4 regions of the Kitasatospora sp. NPDC085464 genome follow, and region 4 is predicted to be linked to each of the others. Evidence: riboswitches for the same ligand, from Rfam matches in the RefSeq annotation. Region 4 holds a riboswitch; each other region holds the start of a gene.
The links. A riboswitch is a leader RNA that binds a small molecule or an ion and turns the genes downstream of it on or off. The one in region 4 is predicted to bind cobalamin.
Positions count from the first base shown of each region.

Region 1: it holds a riboswitch for cobalamin, as region 4 does, so the genes downstream of both, ACIGG8_RS08540 (prenyltransferase/squalene oxidase repeat-containing protein) here and ACIGG8_RS00630 (ribonucleoside-diphosphate reductase subunit alpha) in region 4, are expected to answer to the same signal.
Region 2: it holds a riboswitch for cobalamin, as region 4 does, so the genes downstream of both, ACIGG8_RS08510 (CoA-acylating methylmalonate-semialdehyde dehydrogenase) here and ACIGG8_RS00630 (ribonucleoside-diphosphate reductase subunit alpha) in region 4, are expected to answer to the same signal.
Region 3: it holds a riboswitch for cobalamin, as region 4 does, so the genes downstream of both, metE (5-methyltetrahydropteroyltriglutamate--homocysteine S-methyltransferase) here and ACIGG8_RS00630 (ribonucleoside-diphosphate reductase subunit alpha) in region 4, are expected to answer to the same signal.

Region 1 is NZ_JBITTM010000007.1:209,457-214,986, forward strand. It holds gene mmsB (3-hydroxyisobutyrate dehydrogenase) at 1-116, shown strand, start outside; gene ACIGG8_RS08530 (enoyl-CoA hydratase) at 113-886, shown strand; gene cobF (precorrin-6A synthase (deacetylating)) at 967-1,725, opposite strand; cobalamin riboswitch at 1,840-1,980, shown strand; gene ACIGG8_RS08540 (prenyltransferase/squalene oxidase repeat-containing protein) at 2,079-3,146, shown strand; gene ACIGG8_RS08545 (flagellar hook-length control protein FliK) at 3,176-3,655, shown strand; gene ACIGG8_RS08550 (hypothetical protein) at 3,721-4,062, opposite strand; gene ACIGG8_RS08555 (hypothetical protein) at 4,178-5,530, opposite strand, start outside.
Region 2 is NZ_JBITTM010000007.1:201,372-206,901, forward strand. It holds gene ACIGG8_RS08495 (glycosyl hydrolase family 95 catalytic domain-containing protein) at 1-775, shown strand, start outside; gene ACIGG8_RS08500 (universal stress protein) at 932-1,420, opposite strand; gene ACIGG8_RS08505 (SLC13 family permease) at 1,425-2,681, opposite strand; cobalamin riboswitch at 3,207-3,398, shown strand; gene ACIGG8_RS08510 (CoA-acylating methylmalonate-semialdehyde dehydrogenase) at 3,600-5,099, shown strand; gene ACIGG8_RS08515 (acyl-CoA dehydrogenase family protein) at 5,096-5,530, shown strand, end outside.
Region 3 is NZ_JBITTM010000007.1:221,826-227,355, reverse strand. It holds gene ACIGG8_RS08595 (class I SAM-dependent methyltransferase) at 1-588, shown strand, start outside; gene metE (5-methyltetrahydropteroyltriglutamate--homocysteine S-methyltransferase) at 695-3,010, opposite strand; cobalamin riboswitch at 3,186-3,389, opposite strand; gene ACIGG8_RS08585 (hypothetical protein) at 3,571-3,888, opposite strand; gene ACIGG8_RS08580 (ECF transporter S component) at 3,906-4,757, opposite strand; gene ACIGG8_RS08575 (ABC transporter ATP-binding protein) at 4,754-5,530, opposite strand, start outside.
Region 4 is NZ_JBITTM010000001.1:144,392-149,921, forward strand. It holds gene ACIGG8_RS00620 (glycoside hydrolase family 26 protein) at 1-129, shown strand, start outside; gene ACIGG8_RS00625 (glycosyltransferase family 39 protein) at 126-2,006, shown strand; cobalamin riboswitch at 2,069-2,212, shown strand; gene ACIGG8_RS00630 (ribonucleoside-diphosphate reductase subunit alpha) at 2,403-4,802, shown strand; gene ACIGG8_RS00635 (ribonucleotide-diphosphate reductase subunit beta) at 4,823-5,530, shown strand, end outside.

The DNA of each region.
Region 1 (5,530 bases), on a different contig from region 4:
TACCGGCCGAACTGGGCGGCAGGGCATCGGAGTTGTACGCCGCGTTCGCCGAAGGGGCGGGCGCCGGGCTGGACTTCTCCGCCATCATCACCACCCTCCGGAAGGACACCGCATGACGTTCGAGACGATCCTGGTCGAGCGCAGGGGCCGGGTGGGGCTGATCACGCTCGACCGCCCGAAGGCGCTCAACGCGCTCAACACCCGGCTGATGACCGAAGTCGTCGCCGCGGCCACGGAGTTCGACCGGGACCGCGAGATCGGCTGTCTGGTGGTCACCGGCTCGGAGAAGGCCTTCGCGGCCGGCGCCGACATCAAGGAGATGCAGTCCCTGGAGTTCGTCGACGCCTACCTCGGCGACTGGTTCGCCGCCTGGGACCGCTTCGCCGCGCTGCGCAAGCCGGTCGTCGCGGCGGTGGCCGGGTACGCGCTGGGCGGCGGCTGCGAGCTGGCGATGATGTGCGACGTCCTGCTGGCCGCGGACACCGCCAAGTTCGGCCAGCCGGAGATCAAGCTCGGTGTGATCCCCGGCATCGGCGGCTCGCAGCGGCTCACCCTGGCCGTCGGCAAGGCCAAGGCGATGGAGCTGTGCCTGACCGGCCGGATGATGGGCGCCGAGGAGGCCGAACGGGCCGGCCTGGTCTCCCGGATCGTCCCCGCCGACCAGCTGCAGACGGAGGCCCTGGCCACCGCCGAGACCATCGCGGCGATGTCCACCCCGGCCGCGGTCATGCTCAAGGAGAGCGTCAACCGCTCGTACGAGACCACCCTCGCCGAGGGCGTCCGCTTCGAGCGCCGGCTCTTCCACGCCACCTTCGCCACGGCGGACCAGAAGGAGGGCATGGCGGCCTTCGCCGAGAAGCGCCCGCCGACGTTCGGCAACCGCTGACGTCCGGCAACCGCTGAGTTCGGCAACCCGCTGACGCCCGGCCCGGTGCGCCGCCCCTCCACGGGGCGGCTCACCGCCGGTCAGCTCCCGGCCCGCCGGAGCAGGTAGGTGTCCATGATCCAGCCCTTGCGCTCGCGGGCCTGCTCGCGCAGCTCGCGGATCCTCGGGGCGGCCTCGGCGAGCGGGCCGGCGACGAGGATCTCGTCGGGGGTGCCGAGGTAGGCGCCGTACCGGATCTCCAGCCCCTCGGGGTCGATCTCCGTGAAGGCGGCCCGGCCGTCCAGCATCACCACCACGTCGTCCACGCCCTCGGGGAAACCCTCGGCCAGACGGCGGCCGGTGGTGATCTGCACCGGGCGGCCGACCCGGGTCAGTGTGGTGCGGTGGCGGGCGGCGAGCGCCGAGACGCTGCTGATGCCCGGGACCACCTCGGAGTCGAACACGACGGTGCCGCGGGCCAGGACGTCGTCCACGACGGCGATGACGCTGTCGTACAGGCTCGGGTCGCCCCAGACCAGGAACGCCCCCGTCTCGTCCTCGCCGAGGTGCTCGGCGAGGAGCCGTTCGACCAGGTCGGCGCGGCGGACGCGCCAGTCGTCGACGGCGGCCGCGTACGCGGGGGTGCTGCGGTCCCGCTCCGCGTCCGGCGCCTCGACCACGCGGTGCCCGGCCCGGCCGTGCTCGGCGAGGATCCGTCGACGCAGCCGGATCAGGTCCTGCCGTTCCTCGCTCTTGTCGAGGATGAAGAAGACGTCCGTGCGGGCGAGCGCCTTGACGGCCTGCAGGGTGAGGTGGTCGGGGTCGCCCGCGCCGATGCCGATGACGAAGATGTGCCGCATGGGAGGCATTCTGCCCTCCGACCGGCCGTTCCCCGACCGGCGGACCGGCGCGCGTCCAGGAATCCACCCGCGTCACCGTGACGTGACGCACGATCCCTTGACCCGATCTTTTCCGTTTCGCCATGATGAGCCGTCACGTTGTGACTCCGCCCACGGGGGAAGTCCGGTTCGAATCCGGCGCTGGCCCGCAACGGTAGGCCGCCGACGCCACGTCGGCGGCGAGCCCGAGTACCCGTCGGCGGAGGTGTGTCGTCCCCTCCTCCCGTCGTGGTCTGCGGGCCGGAGCTCCGAGGGCTGCTCCGGCATACGCCGACGCCCTCCGGGCCCCTGCGTCCAGGCCCGGAAAGGCACCCATGCCCACGCTCCGCCGCACCCTCGGTCTGCTCGCGATACCCGCCCTGGCCCTCGCCACCGCGCTCCCTGCGGCCACCGCCGCCCACGCCGACACCACCTCCTCCCGGACGGTCCGCCCCGACGGTGCGGCGGCCGGCTGGCTGGCCCGCCAGCTCGTCGGCGGTGACCACTTCGAGAGCGTCTTCAACGGCACGGCCTACCCCGACCAGGGGCTGACCATCGACGCCGTGCTGGCCTTCGCCGCCTCGCACAGCTCCGACGAGGCCGCCGCCCGGGCCACCGCCTGGCTGGCGAAGCCCGAGATCATCTCCGGCTACCTCGGCGACGGCACCACCGAGGCGTACGCGGGCGCGACCGCCAAGCTGCTGCTCGCCGCCGAGGTCCGCGACGCGAACTCGGCGAGCTTCGGCGGCGTCGACCTGCCCGCCCGGCTGCGCTCGCTCCAGACCCCCGAGGGCCGCTTCTCCGACCGCTCCCAGTGGGGCGACTACAGTAACGCCTTCGGCCAGTCACTGGCCCTGATCGCCCTGCACCGCACCCCCGGTGACGCCCCGACGGCGGCCGTGGACTACCTCGCGAACAGCCAGTGCGCGGATGGCGGGTTCCCCGTCGCCTTCGGCCAGACCACCTGCACCAGCGACCCGGACGCCACCGCCCTCGCCGTCCAGGCGCTCGCCGCCACCGGCCGCACCGCCAAGGCGAACGCCGGCCTCACCTGGCTCACCACCCACCAGAACGCCGACGGCGGCTTCGCGGCGGCCGGGGCGACCGCCTCCAACGCCAACACCACCGGTCTGGCCACCCAGGCGCTGCTCTCCGGCGGGCGCTTCGGCGCCGGCCTCAAGGGCTGGAGCCGGCTGGTCAAGCTCCAGCAGGGCTGCTCGGCCGACCCGGCGGTGCGCGGCGCCGTCGCCTACGACGCGACCGGCTTCAACGCGGGCAACGGCGCCCGGGCGACTGCGCAGGCCGTCCTCGGCCTGGGCGGTGCGCCGCTGGCCACCCTGTCCGCGGCCGGCGCGCGCCCCGACGCCCCCACCCTGGCCTGCCCGGCCCCGGCCGCCCACTGAACGGCTCTGATACCGCGAGGAGTTCACCGATGACCGACACCCTCACCCTGGCCCGCCCGGCCCGACGTACGCTCGGGTCGATCGCGGCCGCGGCGGCCCTCACCGCCGGCCTGCTCGGCGTCTCCGCCGCCCAGGCCCCGCAGGCCCACGCGGCGGCCTGCAGCGGCACCACCGGCGTCACCGTCGTGGTCGACTTCACGGCCGTCGGCGGCGGCATCGAGACCGGCTGCGCCCCCGGGGACCCGGCCAGCGGCCTGGCCGCGCTGACCGGCGCCGGATTCACGTACGGCTTCCACCCGCGCTTCCCCGGCTTCGTCTGCAGGATCAACAGCCTGCCGACGACCTGCACCAACCCCACCGGCAGCGCCTACTGGTCGTACTGGCACGCCCAGCACGGCGGCCCCTGGTCGTACAGCAACCTCGGCGCGGGCAGCTACAACCCGGCGCCCGGCGACGTCGAGGGCTGGTCCTTCGGCGCCGGCGCCCAGCCCGGCATCACCGCCCCCTGACGTACGACGACACACCGGTGCCCCGGCCCTTCCGCGGAAGGGCCGGGGCACCGCCTACGCGGGGATCACCTTCCGCGAGCCGTCCTCCGGCGGCGGACGAAGTGCTCGGCCAGCACCACGGTGATGACGCCGGCAGCGGTGAACAGCAGTGTGTTGGCCACGATGCCCGACGTGGTCAGCCACCCGGGATCATCGCCGTTCGGCAGTCGTGTCGTGGTGAACAGCTCACCGACGCCCGTCAGCAGCCCCCGGGCGAGGTAGACGCCCGCGAACGCGGCGAGCCCGACGGGCAGGGTGAGGACGATCGACGCGAGGTAGTAGCGCCCGTTCCCCGTCAGCCCGCCAATGGCGGCCAGTACGCCGACCGAGGCCACGTAGCCGCCTGCCACCCACCTGGAAACACCCATCGGTACCACTTCCCCCTGTTCCGTGGTCCGGCGGCGGGATCCGTCGGGCCGTCGTGGTTCTGCCCTGCCGAGGGGAGGATGATCCGTGCTCGACTCCCCTGCGGAGTCGGAGCGGTCAGCTGCCGTAGCGCAGCGAGACGGTGTCGCCGAGGTGGACGGTGGTGGCCCGGGTGGCGGCCACGGCGGTGGCGCCGTCCAGGCTGACCTTCCAGGTGGACGAACCGCTGTTGGCGGTGCCGTTGATCGCCGTGACGGTGCCGCCGCCGGTGGACGGCGTGACGGCGGTGACGCAGCCGGCCGGGGTGGCAGTGCCCGCCGCGTCGAGGACGTCGCCGAGGGTCGCGGTGCCGCCGGTCGGGGTGAGCGTGACGGTGCAGGCCTTGAGCGCCCCGGTGCCGTCGTCGACGACCAGGGCGAGCCTGGCGGCGGTACCGGCCGTGAAGCCGGTGGTGGCGGCCCAGGTCGGCTCGCCGACGGTGACCGGGGCGGGCGGGGTGGCGGTGAACCCGGCCCCGGCCACGGCGCGCAGGCCGTCGACGGAGGCGTAGGGGGACGGGGAGGTGTCGGTGGGCAGGTACTTGAAGCCGCCGCCGGGCTTGAACTGCTGGGCGATGAGGAAGTCGAGCGGGGTCTTGCCGGTGCCGCTGGTGAAGTCGGTGCCCTGGGGGTTGATGCCGCAGGCGTTGAGGCCGGACACGGCCCAGCCGTTGGAGTCGGTGTTCACTCCGAACATGGCGCTGAAGGCCCCGGAGGAGGCCAGCTTGCCCTTGAGGAAGTTCTTGGCCACCACGATCGCCGGGTCGGTGTTGGGGACGCCCGCCGCGCACAGCGAGGCCATGGCGGCGCCGGTCATGTCGATGTCGCTGCCCTGGGTGAGCGCGGTCGGGTCGCCAGCCGCTTTGCTGTAGTTCCAGCCGCCGTCGTTGTGCTGGTTGGCGCGCACCGCGGTGACGGAGGCGTTCAGCAGGGCCTGCGGGGCGCGCTGGGTGCCCGTCTGGGTCTTCGCGCCCGCGAGGGCGAGCAGGCCGAAGACGGTGCCGTTGAAGTTGGCGGACGGACCGTAGTAGCCGGGCTCGGCGGTCTGCCAGTAGGCGACCGCGTCGGCGATCAGGTTGCGGCCGGGGCCGACGCGGGCGGGGTCGATCCCGGCGGCGTAGGAGTTGAGGATGGCGCGCTCGTAGTCGGTGACCACCGGCGAGCCGCCGGGCCAGCCGGCGGCGGCGAGCTGGTTCCGGTACACGAGACGGGCGTTCTTGCTCGGGTCGCCGCCGGGGGTCACGTCCGCGGCGGCGGTGCCGGCGGCCGCCAGCGCGCTGAAGGCCCACTCGTTGGAGAGGCCTCCGCCGGTGACGTAGCTGCCGTCGGCGGCCTGGAGGGACTTCAGGTACGTCACGCCGGTGCTCTTGGAGGTGGCTATCTGCGTGGGGCTGGCCGTCGCGTGGGCGGGAACGGCGGACAGCAGCAGGGC
Region 2 (5,530 bases), on a different contig from region 4:
CGAACTCGGCGTCGACCACGAGCTGGCGGACGAACTGACCCGCCTGCGCGCCCGGCTGCGCCCACCGGCACTCGGCGCCGACGGCCGACTGCTGGAATGGCGGGACGACCTCCCCGAGGAGGACCCCGGCCACCGCCACCTCTCCCACCTCTACGGCCTCTACCCGGGCAGCGCCGTCGACCCGCTCGGCGACGACACCCTGCTGGAACCGGCCCGCCGCGCCCTGGACCGGCGCCTGGAACACGGCGGAGGCGGCACCGGCTGGAGCCTCGCCTGGGTCGCCGCGCTCGCCGCCCGCCTGGGCGACGGCGCGCTCACCGGGCACGCCGTGGAGCGACTGCTCGCCACCTCGATCGCGCCGAACCTCTTCGACCTGCACCCGCCCCGGCTCTTCCAGATCGACGGCAACTTCGGCATCACCGCCGCCATCGCCGAGGCGCTGCTGCAGAGTCACAACGGGGTCCTGCGGCTGCTGCCCGCACTGCCGGCGAGCTGGCCGGACGGGGACGTCCACGGCCTGCGCGCGCGGGGCGGGCTCACGGTCGGCCTGAGCTGGCGCCGAGGCGTGCTGACCGGGGCCGCCCTCCGGGCCGCCCGGGACACCACCGTCGAGCTGCGCCTGCCCGAGCCGGCGGGCGACCTCGTCCTGACCGGCGGGGACGGCCGGGCGGTCGCGGCCACCGCCGTCCCCGGCGACGAGCGGCGCTTCCGGGTCCGCCTCACGGCGGGCGGGGTCTACCGGCTCTCCCACCCAGGACCGGCCGTCGGGCACTGACCGGGACACCGGCCGTCGGGCACTGACCGGGACACCGGCCGTCGGGCACTGACCGGGACACCGGCCGTCGGGCACTGGTCCGGAGGCACTGACCCGGAGTCACGGCCCCGGAGTCACGGCCCGGGCGTCCCGGTTCCGGACCGCTACCGTCGACCGCTACCGTCCGTCGGGCGGGGGAGGGATCGTGGCGGTGCCGGGCGCCGGTTCCGGCCAGACCAGCAGCACCGGGCAGGGCGCGTGGTCGACGACGAAACGGGTCGCGGGGCCGAGGCTGTGCGGTCCGAGGCGGGTGCGGTCGCCGTCGCGGGCGAGGACGAGCAACGCCGCGCCCTCGGTGGCCGCGACGACCTCGCGCTCGACCCGTCCGGTCCGCTCCACCCGGGCGCAGGGCCGTCCGAGCCGCTCGGCGGCGGCGTCGAGGAGTTCCCGGGCGGAGGCCGCCGCCAGGGTCTCCACCCGGGTGCCGGGGTCGCGCTCGCGGTGGCCGCGACCGAGCAGCCCGGCGAACGCGCCGTGCGCGACGCCGGGGACCTCCTGGCCGCTGACGTGGAGCAGGACGATCTCCGCCTCCCGGGGTGCGTGGGCGCGGGCGGCGTCCACGCAGGCGGGCCAGGTGCCTTCGGTGATCCAGACGACGACGGTCACGCGGTCAGCCTCCGATGATGTGCAGGGACCCCCACAGTGCCACCACGGCCGTCACCAGGGCAGCGGGCACGACGAGCAGTCCGAGCCGGGTGAACTCGCCCAGGCCGACCTCGGTTTCGTGCTCGCGCACGATGCGCCGCCACAGCAGCGTGGCCAGCGAGCCGGCGTAGGTGAGGTTGGGGCCGATGTTGACCCCGAGCAGCACCGCCAGCACCGCCCCGGCGCCGGACGGCACGGCCAGCGGGAGCAGGACGAGGGTGGCGGGCAGGTTGTTGATGACGTTCGCGAGCACCGCCGCCAGCGCCGCGGTGCCCAGCAGCGCGGGCAGCGAGGTGCCGTCGGGCACGAGGTGCCCGAGCGCGGAGGCCAGCCCGTTGTCGACCACGGCCCGGACCACGATGCCGAGCGCCAGGACGAAGGCCAGGAACGGTACGGCGGCCGAGCGCACGATCGCCACCGGGGTGGAGCGCCGCCGGACCAGGGCCCGGACGGCGAGCACCAGCGCGCCGGCCAGCGCCGCCCAGGCCGGATCGACGCCGACGATCGAGGTCAGGACGAATCCGGCGAGCGTGCAGGCGACGGTGACCAGCGCGAACAGCGGCATCTCCGGCGCCTCCGCCTCGCCCGCGGCCGGGGCGCCCGCGTCGAGATCGGCGGCGAAGAACCGGCGCAGCACCACGTACTCGACGGCGATGGCCGCCAGCCACGGCAGCGCCATCAGTGCGGCGAACCGGGTGAAGCTCAGCCCGCTGGCGGCGAAGGCCAGCAGGTTGGTGAGGTTGGAGACCGGCAGCAGCAGCGAGGCGGTGTTCGACAGGTGGGTACAGGCGTACAGGTGCGGTTTGGGGCGCGCGCCGAGCCGGGCCGCGGTGACGAACACCACCGGCGTCAGCAGCACCACGGTGGCGTCCAGGCTGAGCACCGCCGTGACCACCGAGGCGACCACGAACACCTGCACCAGGAGCCGCCGCGGACTCCCGGCCGACGTCCGGGCCATCCACGCCCCGCAGGCACGGAACAGGCCCTCGTCGTCGCACAGTTGAGCCAGCACCAGCACGGCTGCCAGGAACCCGATCACCGGCCCGAGCCGCTGCGCCTCGGCCACCGCGTGGTCCCAGGAGATCGCGCCCGTGGCGATCGCCAGCCCGGCCGCCGGGACCGCGACCACCGCCTCCGGCCAGCCCCACGGCCGTACCACCGCGCAGACGAGTACCAGCACCAGCAGGCCGACGGACAGCGCTTCCGCGGATGACGTACTCAGGGTCTTGCTCCTCGCAGGTGACGGTGACCACCCACCCGATCCGGAAACTCGCAGGTGAGCCGGTAGGAATGTACCGGTTGGCCGCCGTACCGCCGGTGTCGGCGCGGGGGAGGTGCGCGGTGGGCACGGCCCCGCTGTCCGGGGCCCACCCGCTGCCTCGGCCGGCGCGGGGGCGGCCGGGCGTCCGAGGCCGCGCGCGGCACGGCTCTGTCCACGGCTGGGGAGGACGCGCTGGGAATCCCGGCCCGGGCCGCGGCACCGACTACAACGAGTCCCGGGCCGCCGTCGCCGCCTCATCCAGTGGCCCTGCGGTACGGGCGCGAACCAGCAGTTCCAACGGCGCGCGGCGTGAGGTAGCCACCCTCGCCTCCCATCCCGGGAGCCGGGGGCCGGAGGCTCGCCGACCGGGGGCCGCGCCCGGCTGCGGGGTGGCCCCCGGGTCGAGCGGGCCGATCGCGCCATCGGCCCGGCGCCCGGTGCGTGGGACCCCGATGACGCGGCGCGCACCCGGACCTCTGGACTTACTAGGACGTCCAACTATATGGTCGACGGCAGGTCCGCGGTGTCAGGGAAGCCGGTGTGAGTCCGGCACGGTCCCGCCACTGTGACCGGGGAGTCCGCCCTCGCAGGAGACGGCCACTGGCAGCCAGCCGGGAAGGCCTGAGGGCGTGCGGTGATCCGGGAGTCAGGATACCGGCCGCGGGTGATCCGTGTTTTCCACGAGGATGGAGACGACACGCATGACTCCGGGCTGCTCCCGTTCCGCTGCTCCTGGTGGTCCCGTGCCGATGGCCGTCGGGGCCCACCTGCCCTGACGGTCCGTCAACCACCGCAGCCGGGGCGGCGCACGACCGTGCGCCCCGCCGTCCGGCGGCGGCCTCCATTCCTCCTCTCCCGACCCGTTGAGAGAAGGAACCGATGGTCCGTGAACTGACCCACTTCGTCGCCGGGAAGCGCACACCCGGGACGTCCGGTCGCTTCGGCGACGTGTACGACCCCAACACCGGCCGGGTGCAGGCCCGGGTGCCGCTCGCCGACCGCGCCGAGGTCGAGGCGGTGATCGCCGACGCCGCGCAGGCCCAGCCCGCGTGGGCGGCCTGGAACCCGCAGCGCCGGGCCCGCGTCCTGCTGCGCTTCCTGCAGCTCGTCGAGCAGGAGAAGGAGGAGCTGGCCCGGCTGCTGTCCGCCGAGCACGGCAAGACCGTCGCCGACGCCCACGGCGACCTCCAACGCGGCCTGGAGGTCGTGGAGTTCGCCGCCGGGATCCCGCACCTGCTGAAGGGCGAGTTCAGCGACAACGCCGGCACCGGCATCGACGTCTACTCGATGCGCCAGCCGCTCGGCGTCGTCGCGGGCATCACGCCGTTCAACTTCCCCGCGATGATCCCGCTGTGGAAGGCCGCGCCCGCGCTGGCCTGCGGCAACTCCTTCGTCCTCAAGCCCTCCGAGCGTGACCCGTCGGTGCCGCTGCGGCTGGCCGAGCTGTTCCTGGAGGCCGGGCTGCCGCCGGGCGTGTTCAACGTGGTCAACGGCGGCAAGGAGGCCGTGGACACCCTGCTGGAGGACCCGCGGGTCGAGGCGCTGGGCTTCGTCGGCTCGACCCCGATCGCCCAGTACGTCTACGCGACCGCCGCTGCGCACGGCAAGCGCGCGCAGTGCTTCGGCAGCGCCAAGAACCACATGATCGTGATGCCGGACGCGGACCTCGACCAGGCCGCCGACGCGCTGATCGGCGCCGGCTACGGCTCGGCCGGCGAGCGCTGCATGGCCATCTCCGTCGCCGTCCCGGTCGGCGAGGAGACCGCGGACGCCCTGGTGGCGAAGCTGGTCGAGCGGATCGCCGCGCTCAAGGTCGGCCGCTCGGACGACCCGGCGGCGGACTTCGGCCCGCTGGTGGGCCGCGACGCCCTGGAGCGGGTCCGCGGCTACCTGGACCTCGGGGTCGAGGAGGGCGCCGAACTCGTCGTCGACGGAAGGGACTTCCGCCTGGAGGGGCACGAGGACGGCTACTTCCTCGGCGCCTCGCTGTTCGACCGGGTCACCCCGGAGATGCGGATCCACCGCGAGGAGATCTTCGGCCCGGTGCTCACCGTCGTCCGCGCCGCCGACTACGAGGAGGCGCTGCGCCTGCCCAGCGAGCACGAGTTCGGCAACGGCGTGGCCATCTACACCCGGGACGGCGACACGGCGCGGGACTTCGCCCGCCGGGTGAACACCGGCATGGTCGGCGTCAACGTGCCCATCCCGGTGCCGATCGCCTACCACACCTTCGGCGGCTGGAAGCGCTCCGGCTTCGGCGACCTCAACCAGCACGGCCCGGACTCGATCCGCTTCTACACCCGCACCCGCACCGTCACCTCGCGCTGGCCCTCCGGGGTCAAGGAAGGCGCGAGCTTCACCATGCCGACGATGGGATGAGCGCCGTGCACGATCTCACCGAGGACCAGCGCGCCATCGCGGAGACGACCCGGGCCTTCGCCGACGAGTACCTGGCACCGAACGCCGTCGAGTGGGACCGGACCAAGCACTTCCCCGTGGACGTGCTACGCAAGGCAGCGGACGTCGGTCTGGCCGGCGTCTACGTGCGCGAGGACGCCGGCGGTTCCGAACTCTCCCGCCTGGAGGGGGTGGTGGCCTTCGAGGCGCTGGCGACCGGCTGCCCGTCGATCGCCGCCTACCTGTCCATCCACAACATGGTCGGCTGGATGATCGACCGCTACGGCAGCACCGCGCAGCGCTCCCGCTGGCTGCCCGGCCTCTGCACCGCCGAGCACCTGGGCAGCTACTGCCTGACCGAGCCCGGCGCCGGCTCCGACGCGGCGGCGATCGCCACCCGGGCCGTCCGGGAC
Region 3 (5,530 bases), on a different contig from region 4:
CACGCACGAGTGTGCACCAGCCCCGAATGGGCCCGGACGTTGCAGACCACGGTGTTGCCCACGGTGACGGCCGGAGCCGAGTTGGGCACGGTGATGCTGGAGATCGGCCCCGGTCCGGGCGCCGCCACCGACTGGCTGCGGCACCGCGTCGAGCGGCTCGTCGCCGTCGAGTACGAACAGCCCGCCGCCGAGGCGCTGGCGGCCCGCTTCGCCGGCACCAACGTCGAGGTCCGGCACGGCGACGCCACCGCGTTGCCCTTCGCCGACGCCGCCTTCGACTCGGTGGCCTGCTTCACGATGCTGCACCACGTCCCCACCCGGGCCCTGCAGGACAGGCTGCTCGCCGAGGTCCTGCGCGTGCTGCGCCCGGGCGGGGTGCTGGTGGGCTCGGACAGCCTGGCCGGCGACGGGCTGCACCACTTCCACGAGGGCGACACGTACAACCCGGTGGAGCCGTCGTCCTTCCTGACGCGGTTGCAGACGCTGGGCTTCGAGAACCTGACCATCGGGGTGGGGGGACGGTTGACCTTCGTCGCCCACAGGCCGCGAGCCGCAGCCGAGGACGGCAGCGTCACCGGCGCCCGCTGACCGGCCCCCGGGCGCACGGGAGTGCGCACCGGGCGGCCCCGACGGAAGGTCCGCCGGGGCCGCGAGCCGCCGGCCGCTCGGCCGACGGCTCCCTTCGGGGGGACGGTCAGTCGGCGAGTTCCTCACGCAGGCGGCGGGCGGCGGCGACCAGGCTGTCCAGGGAGGCACGGGTCTCCGGCCAGCCGCGGGTCTTCAGGCCGCAGTCCGGGTTGACCCAGAGGCGTTCGGCCGGGATGGCGGCGAGGCCGGCCCGGAGCAGCGAGACCGCTTCCTCGGTGCTCGGGACGCGCGGGGAGTGGATGTCCCAGACGCCCGGGCCGACCTCGCGCGGGTATCCGGCCTCGGCCAGCTCCCCGGCGACCTCCATGTGCGAGCGGGTCGCCTCCAGGGAGATGACGTCCGCGTCGAGGTCGTCGATCGCCTTCATGATCGCGCCGAACTCGGCGTAGCACATGTGGGTGTGGACCTGGGTGTCCGCGCGGACGCCCGACGTGGCCAGCCGGAACGCCTCGGTGGCCCAGTCCAGGTAGGCCGGGCGGTCGGCGGCGCGCAGCGGGAGGGTCTCGCGCAGGGCCGGCTCGTCGACCTGGACGACGGCGGCGCCGGCGGCCTCCAGGTCGGTGACCTCGTCGCGCAGGGCGAGGGCGACCTGGCGGGCGGTGTCGGCGAGCGGCTGGTCGTCGCGGACGAAGGACCAGGCCAGCATGGTGACCGGGCCGGTCAGCATGCCCTTGACCGGGCGGTCCGTCAGGCCCTGCGCGTAGCCGAACCAGTCCACCGTCATCGGGTGCGGGCGGGAGATGTCCCCGGCGAGGACCGGCGGGCGGACGTAGCGGGTGCCGTACGACTGGACCCAGCCGTGCCGGGTGGCCAGGTAGCCGGTGAGCTGTTCGGCGAAGTACTGGACCATGTCGTTGCGCTCGGGCTCGCCGTGCACCAGGACGTCCAGTCCGGCCTTCTCCTGGTAGGCGATGACGTCGCGGACCTCGGCCTCCATCCGCTCCCGGTAGGCGGCCGCGTCGACCCGGCCCGCCGTCAGGTCGGCCCGGGCGACGCGCAGTTCGGTGGTCTGCGGGAAGGAGCCGATGGTGGTGGTCGGCAGCAGCGGCAGCCTGAGCCGGGCGCGCTGGGCCTGGGCCCGTACGGGGTAGGGCTGGGCGCGGCGGGCGTCGTCCGCGGTGACGGCGGCGGCGCGGGTGCGGACGGCGGGGGCGCGGGTGATCGGTGAGGTGGCGCGGGAGGCGAGGTCGGCGCGGTTGGCGGCGAGTTCGGCGGTGATCGCGCCGGTGCCCTCGCGCAGGCCGCGGGCGAGCAGCGCGGCCTCGGCGGTCTTCTGTTTGGCGAACGCGAGCCAGCGGGCGATCTGCGGGTCGATGTCGCGTTCGAGCGTGGCGTCGATCGGCACGTGCAGCAGTGAGCAGGAGGGCGCGACGTCGACCCGGTCGGTGAGGCCGAGCAGGGTCGCCAGGGTGGCGAGCGACTTCTCCAGGTCGTTGATCCAGATGTTGCGTCCGTCGATCACCCCGGCGACCAGTCGCTTGCCGGGCAGCCCGCCGACGGCGGCGAGGTCGGCGAGGTTGGCCGCGGCCGGTCCGGTGAAGTCCAGTGCCAGGCCCTCGACCGGGGCCTTCGCCAGGACGGGCAGGGCGTCGCCGAGGCGGTCGAAGTAGCTTGCGACCAGGAGCTTGGGCCGGTCGGTGAGGGCGCCGAGGTCGCGGTAGGCGCGGGCGGCGGCGTTGAGCTCGGCGGGGGTGCGGTCCTGGACGAGGGCGGGCTCGTCCAGCTGGACCCATTCGGCGCCGGCGGCCTTCAGGGCCGCGAGCAGCTCGGCGTAGACCGGCAGCAGCCGGTCCAGCAGGGTCAGCGGCTGGAAGTCCTCGGCGACACCGGGCGCGGGCTTGGCGAGCAGCAGGTAGGTGACCGGCCCGACCAGCACCGGCCGGGCGGTGTGACCGAGCGTGAGGGCCTCGGTCAGCTCGCCCACCGACTTGGCCGGGTTCGCCGCGAAGGCCGTGTCGGGGCCCAACTCCGGGACCAGGTAGTGGTAGTTGGTGTCGAACCACTTGGTCATCTCCAGTGGCGCGACGTCCTGGGTGCCGCGCGCCATGGCGAAGTAGCCGTCCAGCGGGTCGGCCTCGACCGCGGCCCGGTGGCGGACGGGGATCGCGCCGACCGCGACGGTGGTGTCCAGCACGTGGTCGTAGAGCGAGAAGTCACCGGTCGGGACTTCCCCGATGCCGGAATCGGCGAGCTGCTGCCAGTTCCCGCGGCGCAGGTCGGCGGCCGTCGCCAGCAGCGTCTCGGCGGTGACCGCGCCCTTCCAGTAGCCCTCGATCGCCTTCTTCAGCTCCCGGCCCCGCCCCTGGCGGGGGTAGCCGTACGCGGTGGCGAGGGTTGCCGCGGCTGCGGACTTCGTGGTCAAGGGACTCTCCTTCGCGAGTCTGTCTCCTCAGGGATCCGGAGACCGCAGGGGCGCGAAGGGATGACGGACCGGGCAGCGGCCGCACCGACGTACGGGCCTGATCTGCCTGGTATGGTCGCCGACCCGCCCACGAGGTCACCGGATTGCCGCGCGCGGATCCTCCGCGGGCGGGCAGTGGCAGGTCTTCGGACTCGCGGGCACGCCCACCCTGTCGAGGGCGGACTCCTACTGGCCGTCGCTTCCCAGACCCGTCCCGGGCCCAGTGCGTATGACGGCGGTCGTTCCCACTCACCGCTGCGGGGCAGTCCCGGACTGGCCGATCAAACGGCGTCACCGGGTTCCCTCTTACGACGCCCCGCCTGGCGGACAGGGCGAACCAGCTGCCCGGCCAGCTTAGGGGCAAGGAACCCGAACCCACGCGGAATTCACGCAACGTGTCCGCATGGTGAGACCCGGCGCCGCCCGCGGAGGCGCACGGGTGCACCCCGGGGCACCGGCCATGGCCGCGGCGCACGGCCGCCGGCCCGGGGCCTCACCCGGTTCCGTACACCCAGCGACGGTCAGGGACGCGCCTGGGCGTCGGGCGTGCGCGGCAGGGCGGCGCGGATGTCCGCGATCAGTTGGGGCAGGGTGCGTCCTGGATCCAGCTGACAGTCCAGGTGCCCGATCCCGTCGGCGGGGATGCTCGCCAGTATCCGTTCGGCCTCGCCCAGCAGTTGGCTCTTCCGGTGGAGGTCGAGCTTCATCCGGGCGACCTGCGCCTGAGCCCCGCCCAGCTGGCGGCGTGCGGATGCCAGGCCGGCGTGCTGTTCCGGGGTCAGGACGACGACGTCGACCCCGTTCAGCGTGATCGTCCGGGGTTTCGCGGGTTTGGGCACGATGGTGGCCTTCCGGTTCAGGAGTTCTCCGCCCCGACGGGCCGGGCGACGGCCTGCGTTCCCACCGCGGCGTCCGCACCGCGCGGAGCCTCGAAGCGCACGGTGGGCTCGAAGTTGGCGCGGCGGGCGGCGCGGCGGAAGACGGTGAGGACGGCCGGCCCGACGACGAGGACGGCGGTGAAGGTGGTGACGGCGCGGCCGGTGTCCCAGCCGAGCGAGGTGGCGAGGTCGAACAGGAGGTAGCGGTGCCACTGTTCGGTGAACGGGAGGCCCGGCAGGTAGGCGATCGAGCTGTTCGGGTCGGTGGAGAACGGCCAGAAGGACAGGTTGAGCAGGAAGCCGAACAGGTAGCCGGAGAAGGCGCCGTACACGGCCAGCATCGGCACCTCCACACGGCGCCGCCGGGTACCGGGCAGCAGGCCGGCGAGCATGCCGACGAAGGCGCAGCCGAACATCTGGTAGGGCATCCAGGGGCCGACGCCGCCGGTGAGCAGGGCGGAGGCGAACAGGGAGGTGCAGCCGAGGGTGAAGCCGAAGCCGGGGCCGAAGACCCGGCCGGCCAGGACGAGGATGAAGAACACCGTCTCCACCCCGGCGGTGCCGGCGCCGAGCGGGCGCAGTCCGGCGTTCACGGCCGACAGGACGCCGAGCATGGCGAGGGCCTTGGCGTCGATGCCGCCGGACGAGATCTCCGCGATGACGACGGCGAGCACCAGGACCAGCAGGGCGCCGAAGATCAGCGGTGGCGCGTAGGAGGAGCCGAACTTCCCCGGGGCGACGGCGAACGGCCAGGTGAAGGCGACCAGGCCGATGAACGCCGCCAGCGCGATGACGACCCGGGCCCGGCCGGGGATCCGCAGGGCGGTCATCGGGCCGCCTCCGCCGGTTCGAGGGCCTCGGCGACCTGGTGGGCCGTCAGATAGGCCAGCGGCGCCAGGATCTTGGCGGTCTGGGGGGCGAAGGTCGGTGAGGCGACGATGACCTCCGCGGTCGGGCCGTCCGCGACGACCTCCCCCTCGGCCATCACCACGACCCGGTCGGCAGCGGAGGCGACGAACTCGACGTCGTGGGTGGAGACCACGACGGTGCGCCCCTCGACGGCGAGGGCGTCCACGATGCCGGTGAGCGCCTCCTTCGCCTGGTAGTCGAGCCCGCGGGTGGGCTCGTCCAGCAGCACGACCCGTGGTGCGGCGGCGAGTTGGATCGCCAGGACGAGGGCCAGCTTCTGGCCCTCGGAGAGGTCCCGGGGGTGGGTGTCATCCGGGATCCCGGGGGCCAGGCGGTCCAGGATCTGCCGTGCGGTCGGGCCGCCGACCCGGTCGGCTTCGACGTCGCTCTGGCCGAGTTCCTGCGCGACCGTCTCCAGGTACAGCAGGTCGGTGGGAGTCTGCGGGACGAGACCGACCAGCTGGCGGGCCCGGGCGGCCGGGAGGCGCTTGGGGTCCTCGGTCTTCCCTTCCCCGGCGCCGGTGACCTTCACGCTGCCGCCCTGGCGCGGGCCGGAGCCCTGCAGCGCCCACAGCAGCGAGGACTTGCCGGAGCCGTTGCGCCCCATCAGGGCGGTCACCTCGCCGGCGCCCAGCGACAGGTCGACGTCCCGGACGGCGGCCACCGGCCCGTAGCGGACGACCACCCCCCGGGC
Region 4 (5,530 bases):
GGCTTCGTCTGGTTCAACATCGTCAAGCGGGCGGACTGGCGGGTCGAGGCGGTCCCGGACACCCTCGCCGCCTTCAAGCAGCGCGTGTCCGACCCCCGCTACGGCTTCGACATCCGGAACCCCCGATGAGCACTGACTCCGACTTCAACCCGTTCGCCCCCATCCCGCGCCGCCGCGCGCCGAAGGGCGACGCACCGCCCGGCGGCGCCGTGCCCGACGGGCCCGCGCCCGACGGCAGCGCGCCCGACGGCAGCCGGCAGGGCGGCACCGCGCCCGACGGGCCCACGCCCGAGCGCGCCACGCCCGAGCGCACCGCGCCCGCCGGCACCGCGACCGGCCGCGCCGCCCGTCGCCGGGCCGCGGGGTCGGAGCCGACCGTCCCCGGGCCCCGCACGGACACCGCCGCGCCGACCGCAGCACCGGCCACCGCGGCGACCGCGACCGCCGTGGCCAACCCCGACGGCATCGAGCTGGCCCCGTACACGATCCCGCAGGTCCCCGCGATCGGCTGGGACCCGGGCACCAGCCCGCGCCGCCGCTGGATCGCCCGCGGCCTGCTCGGCGCCGTCCTGGCCGTCCAGGCCGCGCTCTCGCTGCGCCTGCTCGCCGCCGCGCACCCCGACGAGGCCGCCGCGATGGTCGCCGGCCGTCGGCAGCTCGCCCACCTGATGCACGGCACCCCGGTCGCCACCGACCTGGTCGACCGGATCAACGGCTCGCCCTGGCTCTACCCGCCGCTGGCGGGCGCGGCCGCCGACGCCAACGGCATCTGGGGCACCCGGCTGCTCAGCCTCGGCTTCGCGCTGGCCACCACCGTGCTGCTGTACTCGCTGACCCGGAGGCTGTTCAACGAGCGGGTCGCGATCTGCGCGATAGCCGTCTACGCCGTCCTGCAGTCCACCGTCGTGGTCGGCTTCTACGCCGCCCCCGAGTCCCTCGCCGTGCTGCTGGTCGCCCTCGCGGCCTGGGCCACGGTGTTCACCTCACGGCGACATCCGGCGCTGATCCTGACCGCCGCCCCGGCGGCGGCGCTCGCCTGCGCCGTCGCGTACTCCGCGGCTTTCGCCGTGCCCGCCCTGGTCGGCCTCGCGCTGGCCACCGCCCGTCCGCACCGCCGGTTCGGCCCGGCCGCCCTGCGCGCCCTGCTGCTGGCCGCCGGCACCGTCGTCCTGCTGCTGCCGTACGGCACGCTGGGCGAGCTCGCCGGGTGGTCGCCCTCACACGGCAACGCCCCCGGCTCGGCCCGCGCCGTCCTGCTCTCCACCGTCCAGTGGAGCGGCCTGTTCACCGTCCTCGCGGTGGCCGGCACGATCGCGTACGCGCGCCGCGAACAGATGAACGAGCACGACGCGCCCGAGAAGGAGGCCGTTCCCACCTCGCGCGGCCACCGCGCCCTGCTCGGCACCGTGCTGACCGCCACCGCCCTGCTCGTCCCGGCCGCGCACGTGTGGACCGGCACCTCCGGGGCGCTGTTCCGCCACCTCGCCTACGGCATGCTGCTGGCCGCCCCGCTCGCCGGGGTAGGCCTGACCCGGCTGGTCGGCGCCCACTTCCGCCACCCCCAGCTCGGCATCCTGGTGTGGGTCGCGCTGCTCGCCCTCGGCCTGGAACAGTCCGCCCTGCGGTACCAGAACGGACCCGACTCCGGCCGCCTGCTGGCCGTCCTGCGGTCCCACGCGGTGCCCCAGGGGCGCTACCTCACCGAGGTCGACGGACTCGCCGAGTACTACCTCGGCGCGGTCAGCAAGCCCGAGCAGTGGGTCTCCGCGCGCACCGGCACGGAGTACCGCGACGCGGCCGGCGTGCAGCACCACGGGGACGACGGGAGCGTCGCCGCGATCCGCGACGGCTGGTACACGATGGTCGTCCTCGACAGCACCGCGCCGCGCGCCACCGACCGCGCCCTGAGCGCCGCGCTGGCGGCCGGCGGGCAGTACCGACTGGTGGCGCAATTCACTTCGCCGACCGGCGATTCGAGCACGTACAAGGTCTATCTCAAGCACTGACCGGCCGGCGGGCCCGCCCACGCGGGCGACACGACAGGCACAACATATGGTGCCGCCGCAGAGCAGCGGCACTACATGTATGCTCGCTTCTGCTGTCGATGCAGGGGAACCCGGTGCGAATCCGGGACTGCCCCGCAGCGGTGTGCGGGCGGCTGGAGCAGCTGTCCCCGCGAGTCCGAGTACCTGCCGGCGGCGTGCGCCACGGCCCTCCCGCAGAGGCCGCGCCAGCACCAAGCACCACCCCTCCGGGCCTCGCGGGCGGGCCGGGGAGACACCGTCGCGCGACGCCGTTTGCGTTCGTGCCGTGCTCCCCTGCCCCGACCGGCCCGAGGCTCCGATCACCGCCGCCGATCGCCGCCAGGAGAGAGCGCCTTGACCACCGCTGCCTCAGCCACCCTGCCCGCCCAGGGCTCCGGTACCGCCTTCATCGACCCGAAGGTCTCCGACCCCGGCGGCGCCCTGCTGCGGCTGCTCACCGACCGCAGTGTCGACCTCCCCGAGGTCGACCCCGGCCATGTCGCCGCCGCTGCGCTGCGCGGCCGCCACGCCGGCTCGGACTTCGCCGAGCTGCGCGGGCTGGCCGTGGACGCCGCCGCGTCGATGATCGCCGAGGACCCGCAGTACTCGAAGCTCGCCGCCCGCCTGCTCGCGCTGGAGATCGTCGACGAGGCGAACAGCCAGGGCGCCACGTCCTTCTCCGCCTCGATCGCCGTCGGCCACGCCGAGGGCCTGATCGGCGACACCACCGCGGACTTCGTCGCCAAGCACGCCGCCGCGCTGGACGCCCTGATCGACGCCGCGGGCGACGACCGCTTCGAGTACTTCGGCCTGCGCACCGTGCAGTCCCGCTACCTGCTGCGCCACCCGATCACCCGCAAGGTGGTCGAGACCCCGCAGCACTTCCTGCTCCGCGTCGCCTGTGGCCTGGCGGTCGGCGACAACGAGCAGTCGGTGCGCGAGGTGGCCGAGCTGTACGGCCTGATGAGCCGCCTGGAGTACCTCACCTCCTCGCCGACGCTCTTCAACTCCGGCACCCGCCACCCGCAGATGTCGAGCTGCTACCTGCTCGACTCCCCGCTGGACAACCTGGACTCGATCTACAACCGCTACGCGCAGATCGCCCGCCTGTCCAAGCACGCCGGCGGCATCGGCCTGTCCTACTCGCGCATCCGCTCGCGCGGCAGCCTGATCCGCGGCACCAACGGCAAGTCCAACGGCATCGTGCCGTTCCTGCGCACCCTCGACTCCTCGGTCGCCGCCGTCAACCAGGGCGGCCGCCGCAAGGGCGCCGCGTGCGTCTACCTGGAGACCTGGCACGCCGACATCGAGGAGTTCCTGGAGCTCCGCGACAACACCGGCGAGGAAGCCCGCCGCACCCACAACCTCAACCTGGCGCACTGGATCCCGGACGAGTTCATGCGCCGGGTCAACGCCAACGCGGACTGGTCGCTGTTCTCCCCGGCCGACGTGCCCGAGCTCGTCGACCTGTGGGGCGAGGAGTTCGACGAGGCCTACCGCAAGGCCGAGCAGGCCGGCAAGGCCGTCCGCACCATCCCGGCGCAGACCCTCTACGCCCGCATGATGCGCACCCTGGCGCAGACCGGCAACGGCTGGATGACCTTCAAGGACGCCTCCAACCGCGCCGCCAACCAGACCGCGCTGCCGGGCCGCACGGTGCACTCCTCCAACCTGTGCACCGAGATCCTGGAGGTCACGGACGACTCCGAGACCGCCGTCTGCAACCTGGGTTCGGTCAACCTCGGTGCGCACGTGGCCGTCGGCGCCTCCGCGGACGACCTGCTCGGCGCGATGGACTGGGAGCGCCTCGACGCCACCGTCCGCACCGCCGTCACCTTCCTCGACCGCGTGGTGGACATCAACTTCTACCCGACCACCGAGGCCGGGACGTCCAACTCCCGCTGGCGCCCGGTCGGCCTCGGCGTGATGGGCCTCCAGGACGTCTTCTTCAAGCTGCGGATCGACTTCGACTCCGCGCAGGCCGCGCGGCTGTCCACGCTCATCGCCGAGCGCATCATGCTCACCGCGTACGAGCGCTCCGCCGACCTGGCCGAGCAGCTGGGCCGCCACGAGGCGTACGGCGAGACCCGCGCCGCCCGCGGCGAGCTGCACATCGACCACTTCCCGACGGCCGCCCAGCAGTGGGCCGACCGCTGGACCGCGCTGCGCGCCCGGATCGCCGAGACCGGCCTGCGCAACTCGCTGCTGCTGGCCATCGCGCCGACCGCGACCATCGCGTCCATCGCCGGCGTGTACGAGTGCATCGAGCCGCAGGTGTCCAACCTGTTCAAGCGCGAGACGCTCAGCGGCGAGTTCCTCCAGGTCAACCCGTACCTGGTGCGCGAGCTCAAGGAGCTCGGCGTCTGGGACCAGCAGACCCGCGACTCGCTGCGCGACGCCAACGGCTCCGTCCAGGAGCTGAACTGGCTGCCGGCCGAGGTCCGTTCGCTCTACCGGACGGCCTGGGAGCTGCCGCAGCGCGCGCTGATCGACCTGGCCGCGGCCCGCATGCCGTACCTGGACCAGAGCCAGTCGCTGAACCTGTTCATGGCGGCGCCGACCATCGGCAAGCTGAGCTCGATGTACGCCTACGCGTGGAAGGTGGGCCTGAAGACCACCTACTACCTGCGCTCGCGTCCCGCGACCCGCATCGCCCAGGCCGCCTCCGGTGCCGCCCGCAGCGCCGTGCCGGTCCCCGCCCCCACCATGACCCAGGCCGAGCAGGACGCCATCGCCTGCTCCCTGGAGAACCCCGAGTCCTGCGAGGCCTGCCAGTGAGCACCCCCGACGACCGCAAGATGCTGCTCGACCCCGGCTTCGAGCTGACCCTGCGCCCGATGCGCTACCCGTCGTTCTACGACCGGTACCGGGACGCGATCAAGAACACCTGGACCGTGGAGGAGGTGGACCTGCACTCCGACGTCGCCGACCTCGCCAAGCTGAGCGAGGGCGAGCGGCACATGATCGGCCGGCTGGTCGCCTTCTTCGCGACCGGTGACTCCATCGTCGCGAACAACGTGGTGCTGAGCCTCTACAAGCACATCAACTCCCCGGAGGCGCGCCTGTACCTGTCGCGCCAGCTGTTCGAGGAGGCCGTGCACGTCCAGTTCTACCTGACGCTGCTGGACACCTACCTTCCGGACCCGGAGGACCGCAACGCGGCCTTCGCCGCGGTGGAGAACATCCCCTCCATCCACCAGAAGGCGCAGTTCTGCTTCAAGTACATGAACGCGGTCGACCACATCGACTCGCTGCAGACGAAGGAGGACAGGCGGGCGTTCCTGCTCAACCTGATCTGCTTCGCGGCGTGCGTCGAGGGCCTGTTCTTCTACGGCGCGTTCGCGTACGTGTACTGGTTCCGGTCGCGCGGTCTGCTGCACGGCCTGGCCACGGGTACCAACTGGGTGTTCCGCGACGAGTCCATGCACATGGACTTCGCGTTCTCCGTGGTGGACACCGTCCGCGAGGAGGAGCCCGACCTCTTCGACGACGAGATGGCCAAGCAG